Regions from separate parts of the Streptomyces sp. NPDC091287 genome, predicted to be linked through region 4. Evidence: riboswitches for the same ligand, from Rfam matches in the RefSeq annotation. Region 4 holds a riboswitch; each other region holds the start of a gene.
The links. Region 4 has a riboswitch for cyclic di-AMP ahead of ACIQRW_RS06375 (M23 family metallopeptidase). Riboswitches for the same ligand answer to the same signal wherever they lie in the genome.
Positions count from the first base shown of each region.

Region 1: it holds a riboswitch for cyclic di-AMP, as region 4 does, so the genes downstream of both, ACIQRW_RS30215 (C40 family peptidase) here and ACIQRW_RS06375 (M23 family metallopeptidase) in region 4, are expected to answer to the same signal.
Region 2: it holds a riboswitch for cyclic di-AMP, as region 4 does, so the genes downstream of both, ACIQRW_RS34975 (NlpC/P60 family protein) here and ACIQRW_RS06375 (M23 family metallopeptidase) in region 4, are expected to answer to the same signal.
Region 3: it holds a riboswitch for cyclic di-AMP, as region 4 does, so the genes downstream of both, ACIQRW_RS16255 (transglycosylase family protein) here and ACIQRW_RS06375 (M23 family metallopeptidase) in region 4, are expected to answer to the same signal.

Region 1 is NZ_JBIVUV010000020.1:90,517-96,112, reverse strand. It holds gene ACIQRW_RS30225 (ATP-dependent Clp protease proteolytic subunit) at 1-485, shown strand, start outside; gene ACIQRW_RS30220 (hypothetical protein) at 523-828, shown strand; cyclic di-AMP (ydaO/yuaA leader) riboswitch at 1,182-1,367, shown strand; gene ACIQRW_RS30215 (C40 family peptidase) at 1,371-1,841, shown strand; gene ACIQRW_RS30210 (LysE family translocator) at 1,921-2,580, opposite strand; gene ACIQRW_RS30205 (LysR family transcriptional regulator) at 2,654-3,577, shown strand; gene ACIQRW_RS30200 (ATP-binding protein) at 3,590-4,021, opposite strand; gene ACIQRW_RS30195 (helix-turn-helix domain-containing protein) at 4,257-5,111, shown strand; gene ACIQRW_RS30190 (DUF397 domain-containing protein) at 5,121-5,372, shown strand; gene ACIQRW_RS30185 (8-amino-7-oxononanoate synthase) at 5,365-5,596, opposite strand, start outside.
Region 2 is NZ_JBIVUV010000027.1:58,034-63,629, reverse strand. It holds gene ACIQRW_RS34990 (GNAT family N-acetyltransferase) at 1-745, opposite strand, end outside; gene ACIQRW_RS34985 (NlpC/P60 family protein) at 788-1,867, opposite strand; gene ACIQRW_RS34980 (hypothetical protein) at 2,114-2,467, shown strand; gene ACIQRW_RS34975 (NlpC/P60 family protein) at 2,578-3,786, opposite strand; cyclic di-AMP (ydaO/yuaA leader) riboswitch at 3,785-3,951, opposite strand; gene pcrA (DNA helicase PcrA) at 4,233-5,596, shown strand, end outside.
Region 3 is NZ_JBIVUV010000008.1:282,498-288,093, reverse strand. It holds gene eno (phosphopyruvate hydratase) at 1-1,279, opposite strand, end outside; gene ACIQRW_RS16255 (transglycosylase family protein) at 1,575-2,279, opposite strand; cyclic di-AMP (ydaO/yuaA leader) riboswitch at 2,285-2,416, opposite strand; gene ACIQRW_RS16250 (transglycosylase family protein) at 2,757-3,839, opposite strand; gene ACIQRW_RS16245 (cytochrome P450) at 4,016-5,356, opposite strand; gene ACIQRW_RS16240 (tetratricopeptide repeat protein) at 5,353-5,596, opposite strand, start outside.
Region 4 is NZ_JBIVUV010000003.1:384,284-389,879, forward strand. It holds gene ACIQRW_RS06365 (HPr family phosphocarrier protein) at 1-85, shown strand, start outside; gene ACIQRW_RS06370 (GntR family transcriptional regulator) at 245-952, opposite strand; gene ACIQRW_RS06375 (M23 family metallopeptidase) at 1,130-1,945, opposite strand; cyclic di-AMP (ydaO/yuaA leader) riboswitch at 1,959-2,126, opposite strand; gene ACIQRW_RS06380 (M16 family metallopeptidase) at 2,350-3,720, opposite strand; gene ACIQRW_RS06385 (M16 family metallopeptidase) at 3,747-5,129, opposite strand; gene ACIQRW_RS06390 (DNA topoisomerase (ATP-hydrolyzing) subunit A) at 5,385-5,596, shown strand, end outside.

The sequences.
Region 1 (5,596 bases), on a different contig from region 4:
CGGTCGACGACATCGCCGCGAGCGACCTCATCGCCCAGTTCATGTATCTGGAGCACGCCGATCCGGACCGGCCCCTGTCGCTCTACATCAACTCCCCCGGCGGCACGTTCCAGGCGATGGCGGCGGTCTACGACACGATGCGGTTCCTGACCTGCGAGGTGGAGACCTTCTGTCTGGGGCAGGCGGGCTCCTACGCGGCGGCCCTGCTGGCGGCCGGGGCGAAGGGGCGCCGACATGCGCTGCCCGGCGCGCGGGTAGTCATTCAGCAGCCCGCCATGGAGGAACCGATGCGGGGCCAGCCGTCCGACCTGGAGATCCACGCGCGCGAACTGGTGCGCACCCGCGAGATGTTCGCGGCCATGCTGGTCCGGGACACGGGCCGGACCGCGGAGCAGATCACCGCCGACATCGAGCGCGACACCATCCTCGACGCCAAGGCCGCCCTCGCCTACGGGCTGGTCGACCACGTCATGGAGAACCGCTGACTCTCCCGGCCGCCGTACGACGCGAGGTGAAACGCCGATGGAGCCACCCCAGTTCCCGCCCCTGCCCGCGCTGACCCGGGCCGAGGGCGAGTTCGTCGACTGCTATCTGGCCGTGCTCGACCAGGTGGGCCGGATCAACCCGGCCCGTGGCAGCGACACCTACAGCGCGCTGCGGGCCGCCCAGGCCCTGGCCTCCCGGGCGGCCGCGCTGCGCGACGCCCTGGCCCTGATGCACGAGCGCGGCGAGTCGCGGATCCACGCCGCCACCCTGGCGCGGGCCCTGCGCGTCCTGGACGGGGAGCGCCGGGCGGGCCGGGTCGCGGTGCCGCCGCCCGTGAACTGACCGGCCCCGCGCACGGGAAGCGCGCTACGGGAGCGGGCCGGTCGGTCCCGCGCACGACACGCCCGGTCGGGGGACCGATTCGTCTCGCTCGTTCGGCGTAGGCGATCACCCGCCCGAGCGACGGCTCAACTTGCGTTCGATGCGCGGTCCGTACTCGAAATGCCCCCTTTCGTCGCTGGTACGAGGGTGTGCGCCCGGCTCGCGGGCGAGCGCGAATCCGACCTGTCCACCCGAATGGATCAGTGGTGAGGAGACTCACAAACCGCTGTTTCAGCTCGGAATTCCGGCATCGAGTGAGTCAAGATCCCTGGGACGACAAGCCCCCGCCACCGCGGCGGGGCGGTCCGGGCGGACGCCGAGTCCTGCCGCCGCCCGGATGACTGGTCGACAGGAGTGGATCGGCAGGAGTGGAGGACCCGAGCACAACGGGCCGCCCGGGAGACCGGGAAGCCCTCGGGGTGAAGCCGCGACAGCGGCCGGGCAACTTCGCCAGCCCGAACCCGACAGGTCATCCTTCACAGGCGGCTGACGAAGGGTTGCGCATGTCTGCGCAGGTTCATGTCCCGTCTCTGTTCGCCCGGGTCGGTACGGCCTCGGTACTCACCCTGGCTGTGACGTCCACGATGCTGGCGCCCGGTCTGGTGAACGATGCCGAGGCCGCCACCCACTCGACGAAGGCCCTGAAGGTCGCCGCGTCGAAGAAGGGGGCTCCCTACAAGTACGGAGCGGCCGGTCCCAGCCGCTTCGACTGTTCGGGGCTGACGGTCTATTCGTTCAAGAAGGCCGGCAAGAAGCTTCCCCGCACGGCACAGCAGCAGTACAACAAGACCCGCCACATCGGGAAGTCGCAGCGCAAACGCGGCGACCTCGTCTTCTTCCATTCGGGTCGCAGCGTCTACCACGTGGGCATCTACGCCGGGGCCGGGAAGATCTGGCACTCCCCCAAATCGGGGGACGTGGTGAGACTGGCCAAAATCTGGTCCAAGAGCGTCTGGTACGGACGGGTCCGCTGACCCACCGACCGGACGCTCTTTCCGTGCGGGCGGCCCGGCCCGGCCCCTCCTCGGGGCCGCCCGCATACCGCCCGCGCCCTCAGCGCAGCAGGGGGCCGGTGACCAGCGCCAGTCCCAGACCGGTGAGCGCCACACCGCTGCCGCCCTCGATGGCGCGGGCGGTACGCGGGCGGCGCAGCCACCGGCCCAGCCGGTCCACGAGCAGGGCGACGGCCGGGAACCAGATCAGCGCCAGCGCCACCACCAGGGCCGCGAGCAGCAGGGTCCTGGGCAGCGGCGGCTGACCGTGGGGCACGAACTGCGGGAGCAGGCTGAGGAAGAGGACCGGGGCCTTCGGGTTGAGCGCGTTGGTCAGGAACCCCTGACGCAGCGCGCGTCCGAACTCCCCGGTCACGGGCCGCCCCGGCTCGTCCTCCCGCGTACCGGAGGGTGAGCCGGAGCTGTCCTGCGAGGGCCGGCGGCGGATCGCGTACAGCGCGCTGATCCCGAGGTAGAGCACGTACGCGCCGCCGAGCAGCTGGACGGTACGGAAGAGCACCGGCATGGTCACCAGCACCGCGGCGAGTCCGGCGACCGCGAGCGCGGTGTGCACCAGCAGCCCTCCGGCGACGCCGAACGCGGTGGCCAGGCCCGCGATGCGCGAGGCCAGGGCGTTGCGTACGACGACGGTGAAGTCGGCGCCGGGCAGTGCGACCATTCCGGCGGCGACCCCGGTGAAGGCGATCAGTTGTGCGTCCATGGGTCCACCTTGGACCGGCGGAGCCTTTAGCATGTATTTGCAATCTTCTGGGTCTGCCTAAAGGAACGCTTTCATGTACGACCCGACACGGCTCGCGGCACTCGTGGCGGTCGCGGAGGCCGGATCGATCACCCGGGCCGCCGCCCGCCTCGGCTACACCGCACCCGCGCTCTCCCAGCAGCTGGCCAAACTGGAGCGGGAGGCCGGGGCGGCACTGCTCGTGCGCCACCACCGCGGGGCGCGGCTGACGGCGGCGGGCGAGCTGCTGGCGGGCCGGGCCCGGCGAGTCCTGGACGAGCTGGACCAGGCGCGGCACGAGCTGGCTCAGCTGGCCGGGCTCTCGGGCGGCAGGCTGCGGGTGGGGACGTTCACGACGGCCGGGATCCATCTGCTGCCGCCGGTCCTGAGCGCGTTCCGGCGGGCCCATCCGGAGGTCGAGCTGGCCGTCGCCGAATACGAACCGCCGGGCGGCATCGCCGCAGTGGTCGCGGGCGAGGTGGATCTCGCCCTGACCCACGCCTACGAACCGGCGGCGGCCGAGCCCCCGTCGGCGGGCGTTCTCGTCGAACCCCTGCTGGTCGAGGAGCTGGTGCTGGTCGCCTCGGTGGGCCACCGGCTCTCCGAGGGCACCGGGCGGCTGCCGGTCGGCGAGCTGGCGGGGCGGCCGCTGATCAGCAGCGCGCCCACCCATCCGCCCCGGCGCGGGGTCGAGAACGCGCTCGCCGAGGCCGGGGCGACACCGGCGGTGGTCTGCGAGTCGCCCGGGTACGCGCTGGTGTGCGCGCTGGTCAGCGCGGGGCTCGGGGTGGCGGTGGTGCCGGAGATGGTCGCCTCAATGTCCTCGGCCCCGCTGTCGGTCCGGCGGCTGGAGCCCGCCTCGTTCCGCCGGACCATCTCGGTCGTGCACCGGGGCGACCGGTCGACCGCGGCGGCGGCGACGCTGCTCGCGCTGCTGCGCAGCGGCTTCGGCCGTGGGAGCACGGCCCCCGCGCGATGAGCCTCACCGGGGTCAGCCCTGGATCGGGACGACCCAGGGGAGGGCGATCCAGACCGTCTTGCCGCCCTCGGCGGTCGGGGTCACCTGGAGCCGCCCGCCACGCTCCTTGGCCAGGGCCCGAATGATGACCATGCCCCGGCCGTTGTCCTGCCGGACGGCGGCGGGCAGCCGCTGGGGCCAGCGGGGGTGACTGTCCGTGACGCCGAGATACAGCTCCTCGTCGCGTTCGAGGCGCAGATCCACGGTGAAGGTGGGCGACTGGCCGAACGTGTGCTGGACGGCGTTGGTGGCCAGCTCCGAGATGATCAGCCGGATGGTGTCGGCGAACTCGGTGTCGTCGGGCAGCCCCCATTGGGCCAGGGTCCTGGCCACATGTCTGCGGGCCGACGAGACCGAGACCGGATCGGTCGGCAGCGTGACGGTTGCTTCCTGATGGTCTGCCATGGCGACGCCGTCCCTTTCCCGCCCTGGCCGACCGGCGGCCGGCCAGGATTGTGCTTCGCGCCAGATTGCCATTGATGCAGCTCCCTGTAACGACGTTCGGCCAAGATATGCATATATCTGTCGCTCGAAGCGGTGAATTCGGGACCCGTACGGCGTGGACGGGCGGCACACTGACCCCTCTGCGGGCCGGCCCCGGTGACGGACCGGCCCTTCCCGACAGCAGAAGGAGACCGGCATGCTGCACGGCCCCGTCGTCCGACGCCGCAAGCTCGGTGAGGAGCTGCGGAGTCTGCGCCACGCCTCCGGGCTGACCAGCCGGGACGCGGCGCGGCTGCTCGGCTGGCACCAGTCGAAGGTGAGCCGCATCGAGACGGGCGCGAGCGGGGTGACGCCCGCCGACGTGTCACGGCTGCTGGACGTCTACGCGGTGCGCGACACCCAGTTGCGTTGCCTGCTCGAAGTCCTCGCGGGGTCGGCGGGCGGCGGCGGTTCGGGCTGGTGGCATGCCTACCGCGGGCTGATCCCGCCGCAGTACCGGGACTTCATCAGCCTGGAGTCGCAGGCCAGCACGGTCCGGACGCTGGAGACCTCGGTGGTGCCGGGGCTGCTCCAGACCGCCGGATACGCACGTGCCGTGACCCGCGCCTCGCTGGACGGCTTACCGGACGGCCGGCTCGACTCGCTGGTCGAGGTCCGGCTGACCCGCCAGCGGGTGCTGCGCGCGAGTCCGCCGCTGCGCTTCACCGCCGTGCTGGACGAGGCGGTGCTCCGCCGCGAGGTGGGTGGGCCGCAGGTGATGAGGGACCAGCTGCAACATCTGATCCAGGTTGCCCAACTTCCGCATGTGCAACTGCAGTTGCTGCCGTTCTCGGTCGGCGGATACGTCGGCCTCACCGGACCTTTCGTTATTTTCTCTTTTCCGAACATTTCTGATCTGGATGTGGTCGTTCTTGACCACTTGACGAGTAGCCTCTACCTGGAGCGGAAAGAAGACCTCGACGCGTACAGCTCGGCCTTCCGTTCCTTGCAGGCACACGCGCTCTCACCAGAACGCTCGCTGGACCTCATCACCGAGATCAGACGCAGCTGAGGGGCCGCCATGTCAGACCGTCTCGCACTGTCCGCCGCAACACCGTCGTCCACCGCGCCGCCCACCCCGCGGTGGCGGCGCAGCAGCCGCTCGACCGGGATGAACAACTGCGTGGAGACCGCCCTGTTGGGCGGCGCACTCCTCGCCGTACGCGACTCCAAGGACGTGCGCCGGCCGCCGCTGCGCTTCTCCGCGGCGGCCTGGACCACCTTCGTGGACGGGCTCGGCCCGCACGGGGCCCGTCCACGGCGCTTCAACTGACCGGAGCGTCCACCTGCCGGGGAGCGGTGGCGAGGACCGTGGCCACCGCGGTCGTGATCTGCTCCTCGGTCAGGTCGGCGCGCGCGGTCAGCCGCAGCCGCGAGACGCCGTCCGGTACCGACGGTGGGCGGAAGCAGCCCACCGCCATCCCGGCCGCGCGGCAGTCGGCCGCCCAGCGCACGGCCGCGTCCGCCGAGGGCGCCCGGACGGAGACGACGGCCGCA
Region 2 (5,596 bases), on a different contig from region 4:
TGTTGACCTTCTCGCCGATCCTGCGGTAGCCGATGCCCGCGTAGACCCGCTCGACGCCGGGGTCGCCCGGCTCCAGCCAGACCGCCCGGCAGCCCCGGTCGAAGGCCCGTTCCGTCAGCCACGTGGAGAGCGCGGCGCCCACGCCCCGGCGGCGGTGGCGGGCGGCGACGGCGAGCCCGGCCAGCTCGCTCAGGCCGTCGATCGCGGCCGAGCAGCCGCCGGCCCCGGCCGGCGCTCCGTCGAGGACGGCCAGTGCGGCGACCCCGTCGCCGGCGGCCGCCGCGCGCAGCCAGTCGGTCATTCCCGGCTCGGGCTCGCCCTCGCCGCCGAAGCCGTGGTGCTGGACGCGGGCGGCCTCGGTGAACTCCGCCTCGGTGACCGGTGTGCCGATGCGGAGACCGTCGACCGGCCTCGGCGGCCGGAGGTCCTCGCGGCCGCAGGCGAGCAGCGGGGCGCGGTTCTCCACGGTGAAACCGGCGGCCAGCAGGGCCGGTTCCACGGCCGGGGCCCAGGCGGGCAGGAACTCCAGGCGGGGAAGCCGTTCGTGTTTCCCGAACGCGTCGACCAGGGCCGCCACCTCGTCCGCCGTGGGTTCCGCGTCCCGGTCGGGGATGGCGTAGTTGGCGTACTTCAGTTCCCAGCCCGGGTTGTGCCGGACGGTGAACGGGCCCACCCGGTAGTGGTCCGGGGAGCGCAGCGCGAGCGCCCGGGCGTAGTCCTGGACGGCGTTCGCCATCGACGTCATACGGGAGTTCCTTCGGCGGGAGATCGGGACCGGCGCGGCGGACTATGCCACCCGGGTCGCTCCGGCGAAAGGCATCTGATCGACGGGTGCGATGCGGACCGGCGCTCCGGGGCGCGGGGCGTGGATCATCTGGCCGCCGCCGATGTAGAGGCCGACATGGCTGATCCCGGAGTAGAAGAACACCAGGTCACCGGGGGCCAGTTCGGAGCGGGGGACCCGGGCTCCGGCGTTGATCTGGGTGTAGGTGGTGCGCGGCAGGCTCACGCCCGCCGCCTTCCAGGCCGCCTGGGTCAGGCCCGAGCAGTCGAAGCCGTTCGGGCCCGTCGCGCCCCAGACGTACGGCTTGCCGATCGCGCCGTACGCGAAATCGATGGCCTGGGCGGCGCGGGAGCCGGGGGCCGCGACCGGACCGCTGCGGACGGTCGAGCGGTCGGCGTGGGCCGGGCCGCCGGCGCCCCGGGCGTCGGCGGAGCGCTCGTGGGCGGCGCGCTCGTCGGCGGTCAGGGTGTCCAGCAGCCTGCGGGCGTCGGCCAGCTTGGTGCGGATCGCGGTGCGGTGTTCGCGCAGTTCGGCGCGGCGGGCGGCGAGGCGTTCGGTCTCCTGGTCGGCGCGTGCCTTGACGCGGGTGATCTGGGAGACCTGGCGCCGGATGCCGCGCAGGAGGCCGCTCTGCCGGTCGCCCGCCCGGTCGAGGTAGGAGGCGCGTTGCAGATAGGCGTCGGGGTCGGAGGAGAGCGCCAGTTGCAGGGCCGGGTCCAGGGTGCCGCTGCGGTACTGCGCGGTGGCCAGCGAACCGAGGGCGTGCCGGGCGGTGTTGAGGCGGGCGGTGCGACGCGCGGCCACGTCGGCCAGGGCGTCGACGGCGCGGGTGGCGTTGGCCGCCTTCTCCTTCGCCCCGTTGTACTTCTCGGTGGCGACCTCGGCGTCGTGGTACAGCCGGTCGACCTTCGCCTTGACCTGCGCGGCGGTGGGGGCCGGCTCGGTGGGGGCCGCGCCCGCCCCGGTGACCGATCCCGCGGTGGCGGCCCCGGCGAGTGCCAGGGTGGCGGCGGTGCGGGCAGCAGAGCCGGTGAGCGGGCGCTGCTTGGGTTTTCGGTGAGCTGACCTGCGGTGCGCTGCCACGGGGGCGGCATCCTTCCTGTCGGGTGCCCGTCGGGGGATACCGGCGGGTCCGTGAAGGACGCTAATCCCGGTGCCGGGAAAAGAGTCGCCATGACCGCTATTGCCCTGATGTGACGTTTCATCGGTCGTAGTTGATCACCGTTATGCCCACACATCAGGGCAATGCGGTCAATGCCGGAGGAAGCGCACAAGGAAGGTCTGCCTCACTGAAAGGAAAATCCTTGGCCCTGGCTAGGCTCCGGAGCCATGGACGTACTCATCAATGTCTTCGTCGCCCTGCACATCATCGGCATCGCCTCCCTGCTGGGCGGCTTCCTGACGCAGATGAAGGCCATGGGGGCGGGCACCGCGCGCTTCATCCCCGCCATGCTGCACGGCGCGCTGACCATGCTCGTCACCGGCATCGCCTTGGTCGGACTCAACCAGGCCGACGACCAGACCGTGAACAACGTCAAGATCGGCATCAAGCTCGCGCTGCTGGTCGTGATCCTCGCCCTCGTCTACGTCAAGCGGGACGACGAGATGGTGGACAAGGGCGCGTTCGCCGCGGTCGGCGGACTGACGGTCGCCAACATCTTCATCGCCACGGTCTGGACCTGAGTCCGCGCGGCGCGCCCGCGCCGGGCGGGGTGCCCGCTCCGGGCTGGGCACACGCTCCGGGCGGGGTGCCCGCTCCGGGCGGGACGCCCGCTCCGCGCTGGGCGCCTGCCCTACGCGGGGCGCACGCTTCCGTAGATCGGCATGTAGTAGATCGACTCCTCGCGCACGTTCGCACCCGGCTTCGGGGCGTGGATCATTATCCCGTCGCCCTTGTAGATGCCGACGTGGCTGATGTCGTCGTAGAAGAAGACCAGGTCCCCGGGGAGCAGATCGGACGTGGCGACCCGCGTCCCGACCTCCACCTGGTCCCAGGTCGTCCGGGGCAGGGTCACGCCCGCCTCCCGCCACGCCGCCTGCGTCAGCCCCGAGCAGTCGTAACTGGAGGGGCCCGACGCGCCCCACACGTACGGCTTCCCGATCTGGGCGCGGGCGAAGGCCAGGACCTTCTCCGCCTTGGCGGCGTAACCGCTGTCCGTACCGGTGCCGGTGCCGGTGCCGGAGCCCGGATCCGTTCCCGTACCGGAACCGGAGCCCGTGTCCGAACCGCCGCCGGACTCCTTCGCCGCCTCCTCGCGGGCCTTCTCCTCGGCCTCGGCCTTCTCCTTCGCCTCGGCGGCCTGCCGGGCGGCCAGCTTCGCCGCCTTCTCCTTCGCCTCGGCCTCCTTCTTGCGCTCCAGCTCCGCCAGCCGCGCCTTCTCCTCGGCGGTCAGCCTCGACAGCAGCCCCCGGGCCTCGGTGAGCTTGGTCTGCACGTCCTTCTTGCTGGAGGCGAGCGTGGCCTGCGTCTCGGTGAGGGTCTCCAGGCTCTTCACCGCCTCCGCGCGCTTCTTCGCCGCCGAGGCCTGCTGCGTACGGACCTCGTCGACGGCCTTCTGCTGCCGCTCCGTCGCCCGGTCCATCAGCCGGCTCTGGTCGAAGTACCCCTGCGGGTTGTCCGCCAGGAAGAACGTCGCTGCGGGCGCGATGCCCCCGTTGCGGTACTGGGCCGCCGCGTACGAGCCCAGCGCCCGGCGCGCCTCGTTGATCTTCTCGGCCCGCTTCGCCACGTCGGAGAGCAGCGTGTCGACCTTCGTCTGCTGGGACGCGGAGGCGGCCTTGGCCCGGTTGTACTCCTGGGTCGCGGTGCCCGCCTGCCGGTACAGGGCGTCGACCTTCTTCTGCACTTCCTCGATGGCGGGCTTCGGCTCCGCGGGCGCGGCCGTGGCGCTCTGCGTGGAGAGCAGCGTCACAGACGCCAGCGCGGCCGTCGTCAGCCCGACGGCGGGGGTGGTGGTGCGCACCTTCGTGCGCGGCTTGCGATGCGATGCCAAGACCGGCATCTCCTTCCGTGGACCGCCTACCGGGTTAGCTGTCGGGTTCGGACGGAACGGAAGGTTGTCCTACGGTCCGGATGCGAGGGCACGGACCGATTCACCCCGGTGTTGCGTGTGGGTCCCCGGTTCCGAACTGTCAGGGCGGCAGGACGGATTCGGCAGAGGTGCCCGTCAGGCGTGGTTCGCCTCAGGGAGGGTACGGGCCACCTGACCGAGCACGCTAGCCAACCGGCCCCGCCGCTGGGAAGGACGATGAGCGATATGCCCGATACATTTTCGTGACCTTTCCGGATCGGGGGGTCCGCACCCCCTCCGACCGGGCACTCCTTCACGGAACGTCGGCGTCCGGTCTCCGTGCGTACCCGGTACGGGCGTGTCGGCGGCGGGTAGCGGAGCCCGCTTCCCGCCTTCGGCGGAACCTTGTCAGTCCGGCCGCCTAGACTCGGGAGGCGATGAGCAGCCTCTTTGACGACAGTTTCCTGACCGGCCTCCAGCCCGCGGAGGACGGCCCCCCGCCGCCCCCCGAGGACCACGCGCCCGAAGCGGTGCCGGAGGAACTCTTCGAGGGCGTCTACGACGCGCCCCCGCCGCCCCGGGACGGGTATTACCGGGACGGGCACCCGCGCCCGGCGATCGACTCCGCCGCCCTGCTCGACGGGCTGAACACCGAGCAGCGCGCCGCCGTCGTGCACGCCGGGTCCCCGCTGCTCATCGTCGCCGGGGCCGGCTCCGGCAAGACCCGCGTCCTCACCCACCGCATCGCCCACCTGCTGGCCGAGCGCGGGACGCACCCCGGGCAGATCCTCGCGATCACCTTCACCAACAAGGCCGCGGGCGAGATGAAGGAGCGCGTCGAGCAGCTCGTCGGGCCCCGCGCCAACGCCATGTGGGTCATGACCTTCCACAGCGCGTGCGTCCGCATCCTGCGCCGTGAGTCGAAGAAGCTCGGCTTCACCTCGTCGTTCTCGATCTACGACGCCGCCGACTCCAAGCGACTGATGGCCCTGGTCTGCCGCGACCTCGACCTGGACCCGAAGCAGTTTCCGCCGAAGTCCTTCACCGCCAAGGTCTCCAACCTCAAGAACGAGCTCATCGACGAGGAGACCTTCGCGGGACAGGCCGCGGACGGCTTCGAAAAGACCCTCGCCCAGGCGTACGCGCTCTATCAGGCCCGCCTGCGCGAGGCCAACGCCCTGGACTTCGACGACATCATCATGACGACGGTCCACCTGCTCCAGGCCTTCCCGGACGTCGCCGAGCACTACCGCCGCCGCTTCCGCCACGTCCTCGTCGACGAGTACCAGGACACCAACCACGCCCAGTACACGCTGGTGCGGGAGCTGGTCGGCCCGGCCGGGGAGGCCGACGCACCCGCCGAGCTGTGCGTGGTGGGCGACGCGGACCAGTCGATCTACGCCTTCCGGGGCGCGACCATCCGCAACATCCTCCAGTTCGAGGAGGACTACCCGAGCGCGACGACGATTTTGCTGGAGCAGAACTACCGCTCCACGCAGACGATCCTCTCCGCCGCCAACGCCGTCATCGAGCGCAACGAGAGCCGCCGCCCCAAGAACCTCTGGACCAACGCCGGCAGCGGCGCCCGCATCACCGGCTACGTCGCCGACACCGAGCACGACGAGGCGCAGTTCGTCGCCGACGAGATCGACCGGCTGACCGACGCGGGCGACGCCAAGGCGGGCGATGTCGCCGTCTTCTACCGGACCAACGCCCAGTCCCGTGTCTTCGAAGAGATCTTCATCCGCGTCGGCCTGCCCTACAAGGTCGTCGGCGGTGTGCGCTTCTACGAGCGCAAGGA
Region 3 (5,596 bases), on a different contig from region 4:
GGCCCGCGTACACCGCGGCGTCGTCGAGGATCTCCTCGATGCGCAGCAGCTGGTTGTACTTGGCGACGCGGTCCGAGCGGGCCGGGGCGCCGGTCTTGATCTGGCCGCAGTTCACGGCGACGGCGAGGTCGGCGATGGTGACGTCCTCGGTCTCGCCGGAGCGGTGCGACATCATGCACTTGAAGCCGTTGCGCTGGGCCAGCTCGACGGCGTCCAGGGTCTCGGTCAGCGAACCGATCTGGTTGACCTTCACGAGCAGGGCGTTGGCGGAGCCCTCCTCGATGCCGCGGGCCAGACGCTCGGGGTTGGTGACGAAGAGGTCGTCGCCGACGATCTGCACCTTGGCGCCGATGCGGTCGGTGATGACCTTCCAGCCGGCCCAGTCGTCCTCGTACAGCGGGTCCTCGATGGAGACCAGCGGGTACGCGGAGACGAGCTCCTCGTAGTACTCGGTCATCTCGGCGGCCGAGCGGGACTTGCCCTCGAACTCGTAGACGCCGTCCTTGTAGAACTCGGACGCGGCGACGTCGAGCGCGAGCGCGATGTCGCGGCCCGGGACGTAACCGGCCTCCTTGATGGCCTCGACGATGAGGTCCAGGGCGGCGCGGTTGGACTCCAGGTTCGGGGCGAAGCCGCCCTCGTCGCCGAGTCCGGTGGACAGGCCCTTGGTCTTGAGGACCTTCTTCAGCGTGTGGTAGACCTCCGCGCCCCAGCGCAGGGCCTCGGAGAAGGACTCCGCGCCGATCGGGGCGATCATGAACTCCTGGACGTCCACGTTGGAGTCGGCGTGCGAGCCGCCGTTCAGGATGTTCATCATCGGAACGGGCAGCAGGTGCGCGTTCGGGCCGCCGAGGTAGCGGAAGAGCGGCAGGTCGGACGCCTCGGAGGCGGCGTGCGCGACGGCCAGCGAGACGCCGAGGATGGCGTTCGCGCCGAGCGAGGCCTTGTTCTCGGTGGCGTCGAGGTCGAACATCGCCTGGTCGATGAGGCGCTGCTCGGTGGCGTCGTACCCGACGAGCTCCGGGCCGATCTGCTCGATGACGGCGAGGACGGCCTTCTCGACGCCCTTGCCCATGTAGCGGTTGGGGTCACCGTCGCGAAGCTCGATGGCCTCGAACGCACCGGTGGAGGCACCGGACGGAACAGCAGCACGGCCCGTGCTGCCGTCGTCGAGGCCAACCTCGACCTCGACCGTGGGGTTGCCCCGGGAGTCGAGGATTTCCCTGGCTACGACGACGTCGATGGACGGCACGAGGCATCTCCTTCTGGGATCTGACATTGGTTGTGCAGGGTCACTGTGGCCTTGCGGCACGAGCCTATCGGGCCCGGCCGCTCCGGTCGGCCGACCGCCCGCCTCCTGGGACGAAAAAGGACCCAAGGACCTGCATCACGGGACAAAACTCTAGAAATCTACTGAGTGGTAATAACAAGAGGTGAACGCATGCGGGCCATCGGCGCCCGCCGCTCACGAAGAACCCGGCCCGGCGCGCTGGGGGGATGAGCGCGCCGGGCCGGGAAGCCGTGCGAGGAGAAGTGCCGCCGGACGCTTCTCCTCCGGGGAGGAGAGACGGCGGTTACTTCAGGTGGAGCTGCTGACCCGGGAAGATCAGGTCCGCGTCCTTGACGATGTCGTCGTTGAGCTTGAAGAGCTTGCTCCAGCCGCCCTTGACGCCCTCCGCCTCGGCGATGGTGCTCAGGGTGTCGCCGGCCTTGACCTTGTACTCGCCGTCGCCCTTCTGGACCTTCTCGCCGGTCGGGGTGGTGACGGTCTTCTTGCTCTCGGCCTTGGGGGCCTCGCGCTGCTCGGAGCGCGTGGTGGGCTGCTCGGCCTGACGCTCGGGCTGCGCCTGCTCGGGCTTGCTCTCGCCGGAGCCCGAGCCGGTGTTCACGCCCGGGTCCACACCGTCGTTGGTGAGGCCGCCGGCGCCGGCGCAGGCCCAGGCGCCCGGGCCCTGGAGGTCGAGGAGCTTCTCGGCGGCGGCGATCTGCTGGTCCTTGGAGGCCAGGTCGGCACGGGAGGCGTACTGCGTACCGCCGGCGGCGGCCCAGCTGGACTGCGAGAACTGCAGTCCGCCGTAGTAGCCGTTGCCGGTGTTGATGGACCAGTTGCCGCCGGACTCGCACTGGGCGACGGCGTCCCAGGTCTCGACGGAGGCGGCGGAAGCGTTGGTCGCGCCCATCAGCGGGACGGCGATGGCGGCACCGGTGACACCCGCGAGGGTGGCGATACGGGTGGCCTTGGACGGGCGGCGGTGCTTGCCCTTGCTGTTCAGCAGCATGGAACGAATCTCCTCACCGACGCCTACGAGGTGAGCTGTCGGGTTCGGGCTGATGAGTTGCCCGGTCGCGCGGTGCTGCTCGCGACTTCACCCCTAGCCGGCCCCGTACGTCCTCGTCGGTTCGACGAGGCGTCCGGACCCGGCGGCTTACCTGGGTCCCCCGCTCCTGCCTACGGCGCTTACGCGTCTGTTCCCTTCGACCGACGGCAGGATTCGGCGTGACGGTCGACGGGGCCCGCGGTGCGAGCGGTTCCGACCGTAAACACAGGCAACCCCGACATTCAAAGATGGACATAGGGGGCAATCAACCCGAACTCACCTTGGTCGGCGGGGTGTTTCCGCAGGTGGGGGGCGATTCGCCCGGACCAGCCGGACGAGACGCGCCAGTTGAAGCAAAGAGACCCATGTCTCACTTACGCAAAAGTGGACATAGGTCTCTTAACTGCCTCGATTTTCGGGGTGTTTTCCCGAATTCGATCAGTTGGTGGCGGGCGCCCCGGCGGGCGTCTCGGCACCCTCCGGCGCGGCCGGGTCCGCGCTCTTGCCCGCACCCCGGTCCGCGCCCTCGCCCGCGCCACGGTCCAGGCCCAGGTCCAGGTTCTGGCCGGGCAGGATCAGGTCCGGGTCGGAGCCCAGGAGGCCCTTGTTCGTCTCGTACAGGCCGGTCCAACCGCCGGGGATCTCCTGGGCGTCGGCGATCGCCCAGAGGTTGTCCCCGGGCCGCACCGTGTAGCCGCCGGCGGTCGCCGCGCCACCGTCCCGCGCGTCGCCTTCGCCGCGCGAGGCGTGCCGACCGGACTCACGGGGGCCGTCCTGCCGGCCCGCGTCGGCCTCCTCGGGCGCGGGGGTGCCCCGGTGCTTGCCTCCCTGGCCGCCCTCACCCGTCGAGGCGTCGGGGGCGGTGGAGGGGTCCGAGGCGTCGGGGGCGTCGGAGGCGGGCGGGGCGGAGGGCGTCACCGAGGAGTCGGGAGCCTCGCTCCCCTTCTCCGCGTCACCCGTACCACCCTTGTCCGCCTCATCACCCTTCTCACCCTTGCCGGATTCACCCGGTTCGCCGGTTGCGTCCGCTTCGTCGGTCGGGGTGGAGGTCGGGTCGGCCGAGGGGTCCGCCGAGGGATCGGCGGACGGGTCGGCGGAGGGGTCCGCGGACGGCGAGGTGCCCGGGTCGACGCCCGGCAGACTGCCGTCCACCGCGAGGCCGGAGATCACCGCACAGCTGGGCCACGCCTTCGAACCCTGGTCGTCCAGGACCTTCTCGGCCACCGAGATCTGCTGCGAGCGGCTGGCGAGGTCGGCGCGGGGCGCGAACGCCGTGCCGCCGTACGCCGACCAGGTCTCCTGCGAGAACTGGAGCCCGCCGTAGTAGCCGTTGCCGAGATCGGCGCTCCACATGCCGCCGCTCTCGCACTCCGCGACCCGGTCCCAGGTGGTGGCCTCGGCCGCGTGCGCGCCGCCGGCGCCGAGCAGCGGGATGGCGATGGCCGATCCCGTCACACCTGCGGCGACGATGATGGCGGGTGCCTGACGAGGGCGGCGGTGTCTGCCGTTCGCGGAGCCCATGGGTATGCCTTCCGTGCGACTGACAAGCGAGTGACCTGAGCGCCGCGCAGCGGATTGACGTGCCCGCTTCGGCGCCCAAGTGACGCGTGAGCAAGGTGCGACCGACGCGTCGAACCGTGAACCTAGCGGGACTCGAACGTGTGTCACAAGTCGATGCAGCGCAGATCACGTGAAAGTCACAGAGTTGACACTGTGTCACTTTTTTCGGATCGGCTACCCGGTTCGAACTCGACCGGGAGGGTGCGCAGTCCACGCATGATGAGCCCGCCACGCCAGCGCAAATCGCCAGGTTCTCCCGCAAGTCGCAGGTCAGGAAGGCGCCTCAACAGTGTGGTCAGCGCGGTCTGTCCCTCCAGCCGGGCCAGCGGCGCCCCCAGGCAGTAGTGGATGCCGTGCCCGTATCCGAGGTGCTGATTGTCACGCCGTGCAAGGTCCAGGGTGTCCGGATCAGTGAACCGGTCCGGGTCGCGGTCGGCCGCCGCCAGCACCACGAGTACGGGGTCCCCGGCGGCGATTTCCTCGCCGCCCAGGGTCAGCGCCTCGGTGGCGTACCGCCAGGTCGCCATCTCGACCGGCCCGTCGAACCGGAGCAGCTCCTCGATGCCGGTGGCCAGCAGCGCGTCCTCCCCCGCCGCCAGGGAGGCCTCCAGCCGGGCGCGCTGCTCGGGGTGGCGCAGGAGCGCGTAGGTCCCGTTGCCGATGAGGTTGACCGTCGTCTCGAACCCGGCGAACAACAGGATGAACGCCATGGCGGCCGCCTCGTTCTCCGTGAGGTGCTCGCCGTGGTCGCTGGCCCGGATCAGCCCGGAGATCAGGTCGTCGCCCGGGTTCTCCCTTTTACGGTGGATGAGTTCGGCGAGGTAGCCGCGCATCTTCTTCACCGACCGGGCGACCCCGCCGCGCGGCCCGCCGCCGTGCCGGATCATCATGCCCGCCCAGTCCCGGAAGTCGGCCCTGTCCTCCTCGGGGACGCCGAGCAGGTCGCAGATGGCGTAGATGGGGAGCGGGAAGGCGAAGTCGTGGATGAGGTCGGCGTTCCCCTTCTCCACGAAGTCGTCGATGAGCCGGTCCGTCAGCTCCTGCACGCGGGGCGCGAACTCCGCGACCCGGCGCGGGGTGAACGCCTTGGACACGAGTCGACGCAGCCGGGTGTGGTCCGGCGGGTCGATATTGAGCAGATGCGTCATCAGCTCCGCCTTGCGCTCCCCCGGGATCCCCGTCTTCCCCTTGGCGTGCGGCGACTCGGCGTGGTTGGCCGGGTTCTTGGAGAGCCGCGCGTCGGCGAGCGCCTCCTTGGCGTCCCCGTACCGGGTCACGAGCCAGGCCTCGACCCCGCTGGGCAGCGCGGTGCGGTGCACGGGACGGTGCTCGCGGAGCCAGGCGTAGGCGGGGTAGGGGTCGGTGGCGAACTCCCAGGTGAAGAGTTCGGGGGCGGGGGCCGCCGGGGTGGCCTCGCTGGGGGTGGCGTGGGGGCAGGCGGAGGGCTCGGGGGTGCTCGGGGCGGGGCTGTCGTTCACTCCTTGACGTTATCGGGCGAGGTATCGAGGGCCTCTTGCAGCCTTCTTTGGAAGTGCTCCACGATGACGTTGTCTGGCGGCAGGCTGACGGACTCCCGCAGTCTTCTCGCGTAGTCCGCCGCCGTCGGGCTCCCGTCCTCGGCGCTGCGGTCCAGCCAGAACACCGCCCGGTCGACGAGCACGGTTACGAGGTGGCCCCGTGCGTCGGTGTACCCGGCCTCCGCCGCCCGCTCCAGGTAC
Region 4 (5,596 bases):
CGACGCGGACGACGCCGAGGCCGCTCTGGACCGGCTCGCGAAGCTGGTCGCCGAGGGCCTGGAAGAACTCCCCGAGACCGTCTGACCCGACGCGAACCGGCCCGGCCGGATTCGACAGGTGCGAGAGCCGTGACCCCTTCGAGGGATCACGGCTCTTTCGCTTTCGGGAAAGAGCCGTGCATCGACAATTCGGGCAGCACAAACAATGCCCCGCAATTACTTCTCTTTGTATACGGCTCTTCCGTTAATTGCGGACGCCCGCGATGTTTACGTCGTGTTGCGAAGTGCTCACACGGGGAACGGGCGCGGTGCGCCGCCCCGGCGGTTGCGGGCGGCGCAGCCGGTGGGCCCCGGTGGCGCGTTCCGCGTACTGGGCGGTCAGCGCCCTCGCCCGCTCCGCGTCGCCGCGCGCCACGGCGTCCACGATCGCGCCGCGCTCGGCCCAGGAGTCGACCGGGCGGGCCGGCTGCTCGACCGCGTACATCCAGGCGATCTTGTGGCGGAGCTGGGTGAGCAGGGCGATGAGGCCGGGGCTGCCGGAGGCCTGGGCGAGGGTCTCGTGAAACCAGCCGGCCAGCGAGCGCAGATCCTCGCCCTCGCCCCGGCGGGCCCGCTCCTGGCCCAGTCTGACCAGGCCCCGGAGCACCTTCAGGTGGGCTTCCGTGCGGCGCTGGGCCGCGCGGGCCGCGCCCAGTGGCTCCAGAAGCATCCGCACCTCCAGGAGATCGGCCGCCTCCTGCGCGGTGGGCTCGGCGACACAGGCGCCCGCATGTCTGCGGGTGACCACGAAGCCCTCGGACTCCAGCGTGCGCAGGGCCTCGCGGACCGGGACGCGGGAGACCCCGTAGCGGCGGGCCAGCAACTCCTCGGTGAGGCGGCTGCCCCGCTCGTAGACACCGGAGACGATGTCGTCACGGATTGCCGTGCATACCGAATGCGCGGGAATGCGCATGTCCGAACCTCCGCCTTGATCCCCGCGAAACGCGGCCGCCCGACGTCTGTTCCGTGACTCTATTGCAATCTGCCGGAATTTCCGATGGCAGGCCACAATCCATGGATATCTTCGGGCCGGAATTGCCGAAGGCCCCGGCGGGTGCCGGGGCCTTCGGACGGGGTCGCGCGGGACGAATCAGACGTTCAGTCCGTGGGAGCGCAGGTAGCCGACGGGGTCCATGTCGCTGCCGTAGTCGGGGCTGGTCCGGGCCTCGAAGTGCAGGTGCGGGCCGGTGGAGTTGCCGGTGGAGCCGGAGAGGCCGATCTGCTGGCCGGAGGAGACGCTCTGGCCGACGGAGACGCCGATCGAGGAGAGGTGTCCGTACTGGGTGTACGTGCCGTCCGTCATCCGGAGCACGATGTTGTTGCCGTAGGCGCCGCCCCAGCCGGCCTCGACGACCGTGCCGGCGCCGACGGCGACGACGGAGCTGCCGGAGGCGGCCTGGAAGTCCACGCCGGAGTGGCTGCCGGAGGACCAGAGCGAACCACCGGTGTTGTAGCCGGTGGTGACGTGGGAGCCGGCGACCGGGAGGTGGAAGGCGTTCAGGCGGGCGCGCTCGGCGGCGCGTGCGGCGCGGGCCTTCTCCTCACGGACCTCCTTGGCACGGGCCTCGGCCTTGCGCTCGGCCTCCGCCTTCGCCTTGGCCTTGGCTGCCTTCTCGCGGGCCTCCGCGGCGGCCTTGGCCTTCGCCTTCGCGATCGCGTCGGCCTGCTGCTTCTGGGCGTGGGCCTGCGCGTCTATCTGCTCGGCGAGAGTGGCGTCGAGGGCGACGGCCTGGGTGAGGCCGGTGTCGGCGACCTGGGCGGCCTCGGTGTCCGCGGCCAGGGCCGGGGAGGCCAGCGAGCCGAGGACTCCGGTGGTGGCCAGAGCCGCGATGCCGGCGGCCTGGGCGCTCCGGCGCGTGAGGCGGCTCGGGGCACGGTGCTTCCCGGTGGCACGGGTGAACGCCATGGAGGGGCTGATCCTTTCCTTCCTTCTCGCCTACCGGGTTAGCTGACGGGTTCGGAGCAGGAAGGTCTCCTACGGATCCCCGCACCGGTTTCGCGGCACGGACCTCCGATTCACCCCAGGGACTGCGTGGGTCCCCGGCTCCCCAGGCTCGCGCCTGACGGGGACTCGGCGATGACTGCCCGGCGCCGCGGCTGCGGCATACGGGTGGCGGACAGCCGAGCCGACGCTAGGCGGGGCGACTTCCCATCGCCAAACGGACAAGGGGATTTGTCGCACATCCCACAGGGCAGACAGGCAACCTCTCCCCCAAAAGGGGATGGAATGGATTAATCGACCCAAAAGGGAGGACCCCGACGAATATGCGTTCGTCGGGGTCCTGTTCGCGGCGGTGTGCCACACGTGCGTCAGCCGGTGACGACCGACACCTCTCCGATGCCGAGGGCCTTCACGGGCTCCTCGATCCGCGCGGCGTCCCCCACGAGGACCGTGACCAGCCGGTCGACCGGGAAGGCGCTGACCACGGCGGCGGTCGCCTCCACGGTGCCCGTCTCGGCGAGCCGGGCGTAGAGGTGGGCCTGGTAGTCGTCGGGGAGGTGCTGCTCGACCTGGTCGGCCAGCGTGCTCGCGACGGAGGCGGCGGTCTCGAACTTCAGCGGGGCGACGCCCACCAGGTTCTGTACGGCCGTCTCGCGCTCGGCGTCGGTCAGCCCCTCGGCGGCCAGCGTCCGCAGGACCTTCCAGAGGTCGTCCAGCGCCGGTCCCGTGGACTCCGTGTCCACCGAGCCGCTGATCGCGAGCATGGCCGCGCCGCCCGAATCGGGGCCGCTGGAGCGCAGCACCTGGGCGAAGGCCCGCACCCCGTAGGTGTAGCCCTTCTCCTCACGCAGCACCCGGTCCAGCCGGGAGGTGAGGGTGCCGCCCAGGCAGTACGTGCCGAGCACCTGGGCGGGCCACACGCGCTCGTGCCGGTCGGCGCCGATGCGGCCGATCAGCAGCTGGGTCTGGACCGCGCCGGGCCGGTCCACGATCACGACGCGGCCGGTGTCGTTCGCGGTGATGGGCGGCACCGGGCGGGCCTGACCGGCGTTGCCCGACCAGTCGCCGAGGGTCTCCGCCAGCAGCGCGTCCAGGTCGATACCGGTCAGGTCTCCGACGATCACGGCCGTCGCGGTGGACGGCCGGACGTGGGCGTCGAAGAAGGCGCGCACGGCGGTCTCGTCGATCCGCCGGACCGTCTCCTCGGTGCCCAGGCGCGGGCGGGACATCCGGGCGGTGGCCGGGAACAGCTCCTTGGAGAGCTGCTTGGCGGCGCGCCGGGACGGGTTGGCATGCTCGTGCGGGATCTCGTCGAGGCGGTTGCCGACGAGGCGCTCGATCTCGCTCCCGTCGAACGCCGGGGCCCGCAGCGCCTCGGCGACCAGCCCGAGGGCCTTGGCCAGCCGGGAGACCGGGACCTCCAGGGAGACCCGGACGCCGGGGTGGTCGGCGTGCGCGTCGAGCGTGGCACCGCAGCGCTCCAGCTCGGCGGCGAACTCCTCGGCGCTGTGCTTGTCGGTGCCCTCCGAGAGCGCCCGCGACATGATCGTGGCCACGCCGTCCAGGCCCTCGGGCTCGGCCTCCAGCGGCGCGTCCAGGAAGATCTCCACCGCGACGACCTGCTGGCCGGGGCGGTGGCAGCGCAGCACGGTCAGCCCGTTGGGCAGGGCGCCGCGCTCGGGCGCCGGGAAGGCCCAGGGGCGGGCCGTGCCGGGCGTGGGCTGCGGGTGGTACTCCATGGCTACTCCAGTCACGGCGGCGTCGCTCACTTGTCCGCCCCCTCGTGCGCGTCGGTGCCCTCGGTGCCTGCCGTGCCCTCGTCGGACTCGTCGGCCTCGTCGGCCGGCTCGATGGGCTCGTACACCAGCACCGCCCGGTTGTCGGGGCGCAGGGTCGCCTCGGCCGCCGCGCGCACCTCCTCCGCGGTGACGTCCAGGACGCGGCCCACGGCGCTCAGGGCGAGCTGCGGGTCACCGAACAGGACCGCGTAGCGGCACAGTTCGTCGGCGCGGCCGGCGACCGTGCCGAGCCGGTCGAGCCACTCGCGCTCCAACTGCGCCTGGGCCCGCTCCATTTCCTCGGGAGTGGGCCCCTCGGCGGCGAACCGGGCCAGCTCCTCGTCGACCGCGGCCTCGATCGTCTCCACCTCGACGCCGCCGGACGTCTTCACGTCCAGCCAGCCGAGCGAGGGCGCTCCGGCGAGCCGCAGCAGTCCGAAACCGGCCGCCACCGCCGTCCGGTCGCGGCGGACCAGGCGGTTGTGCAGCCGGGAGGACTCGCCGCCGCCCAGCACGGTGAGCGCCAGGTCGGCGGCGTCACAGGCGCGGGTGCCGTCGTGGGGCAGCCGGTAGGCGGCCATCAGCGCGCGCGCCGGGACCTCCTCGTGGACCACTTCGCGCAGCTGCTCGCCGATGATCCCGGGCAGCGTCCCGTCGCGCGGCGGCTGCTTGCCGTCGTGGGAGGGGATGGAGCCGAAGTACTTCTCGATCCAGGCGAGTGTCTGCTCGGGATCGATGTCGCCGACCACCGAGATCACCGCGTTGTTGGGCGCGTAGTACGTACGGAAGAACGCGCGGGCGTCCTCCAGCGTGGCCGCGTCCAGGTCGGCCATGGAGCCGATCGGGGTGTGGTGGTACGGGTGGCCCTCGGGGTAGGAGAGGGCGGTCAGCTTCTCGAACGCGGTGCCGTAGGGCACGTTGTCATAACGCTGGCGGCGTTCGTTCTTGACGACGTCGCGCTGGTTCTCCATGGACTCCTCGTCGAGCGCGGCGAGGAGGGAGCCCATCCGGTCGGCTTCCAGCCAGAGCGCCAGCTCCACCTGGTGGGTGGGCATGGTCTCGAAGTAATTGGTCCGCTCGAAGCTGGTCGTCCCGTTGAGCGAGCCGCCGGCCCCCTGGACGAGCTCGAAGTGACCGTTCCCCTTGACCTGGCCCGAGCCCTGGAACATCAGGTGCTCGAAAAGGTGAGCCAGACCGGTGCGTCCCTTGACCTCGTGGCGCGAGCCGACGTCGTACCAGAGGCAGACCGCGGCGACCGGGGTCAGATGGTCCTCGGAGAGCACCACACGCAGGCCGTTGGCCAGGCGGTGCTCGGTCGCTGTCAAGCCGCCGGAGCCGGCCTGTGCGGTGGCCGTGTGACCCATGGGCATGTACGTCCCTTCGATCGCGATACTGGACTTCCTGCCAGACCTGCCACTCTAAGCAAGCGCACCGGCACCTGGCGAAGTTCCCGTTCCGTGGATGTTTCCGTCGATGGTGTCGCGGACGCCCTCTCGGCCCGCTTCGGACGGGTCGAGGTCGGCGTTGTCAGTCCGGCGGTCCACAATGGACCGCGTCAGTAGCTCGTGTTGTACCGAACAAGCTCAGGTTGTCCGAACAGAATCTGTGAAGGAGTCGCAGCCGCGATGGCCCGCCGTAGCACGAAGACCCCGCCGCCGCCGGACGACTTCGAGGAGAAGATCCTCGACATCGACGTCGTCGACGAAATGCAGGGCTCCTTCCTCGAGTACGCGTACTCGGTGATCTACTCCAGGGCCCTGCCCGACGCCCGCGACGGCATGAAGCCGGTGCACCGCCGCATCGTGTCCCAGATGAACGAGATGGGGCTGCGCCCCGA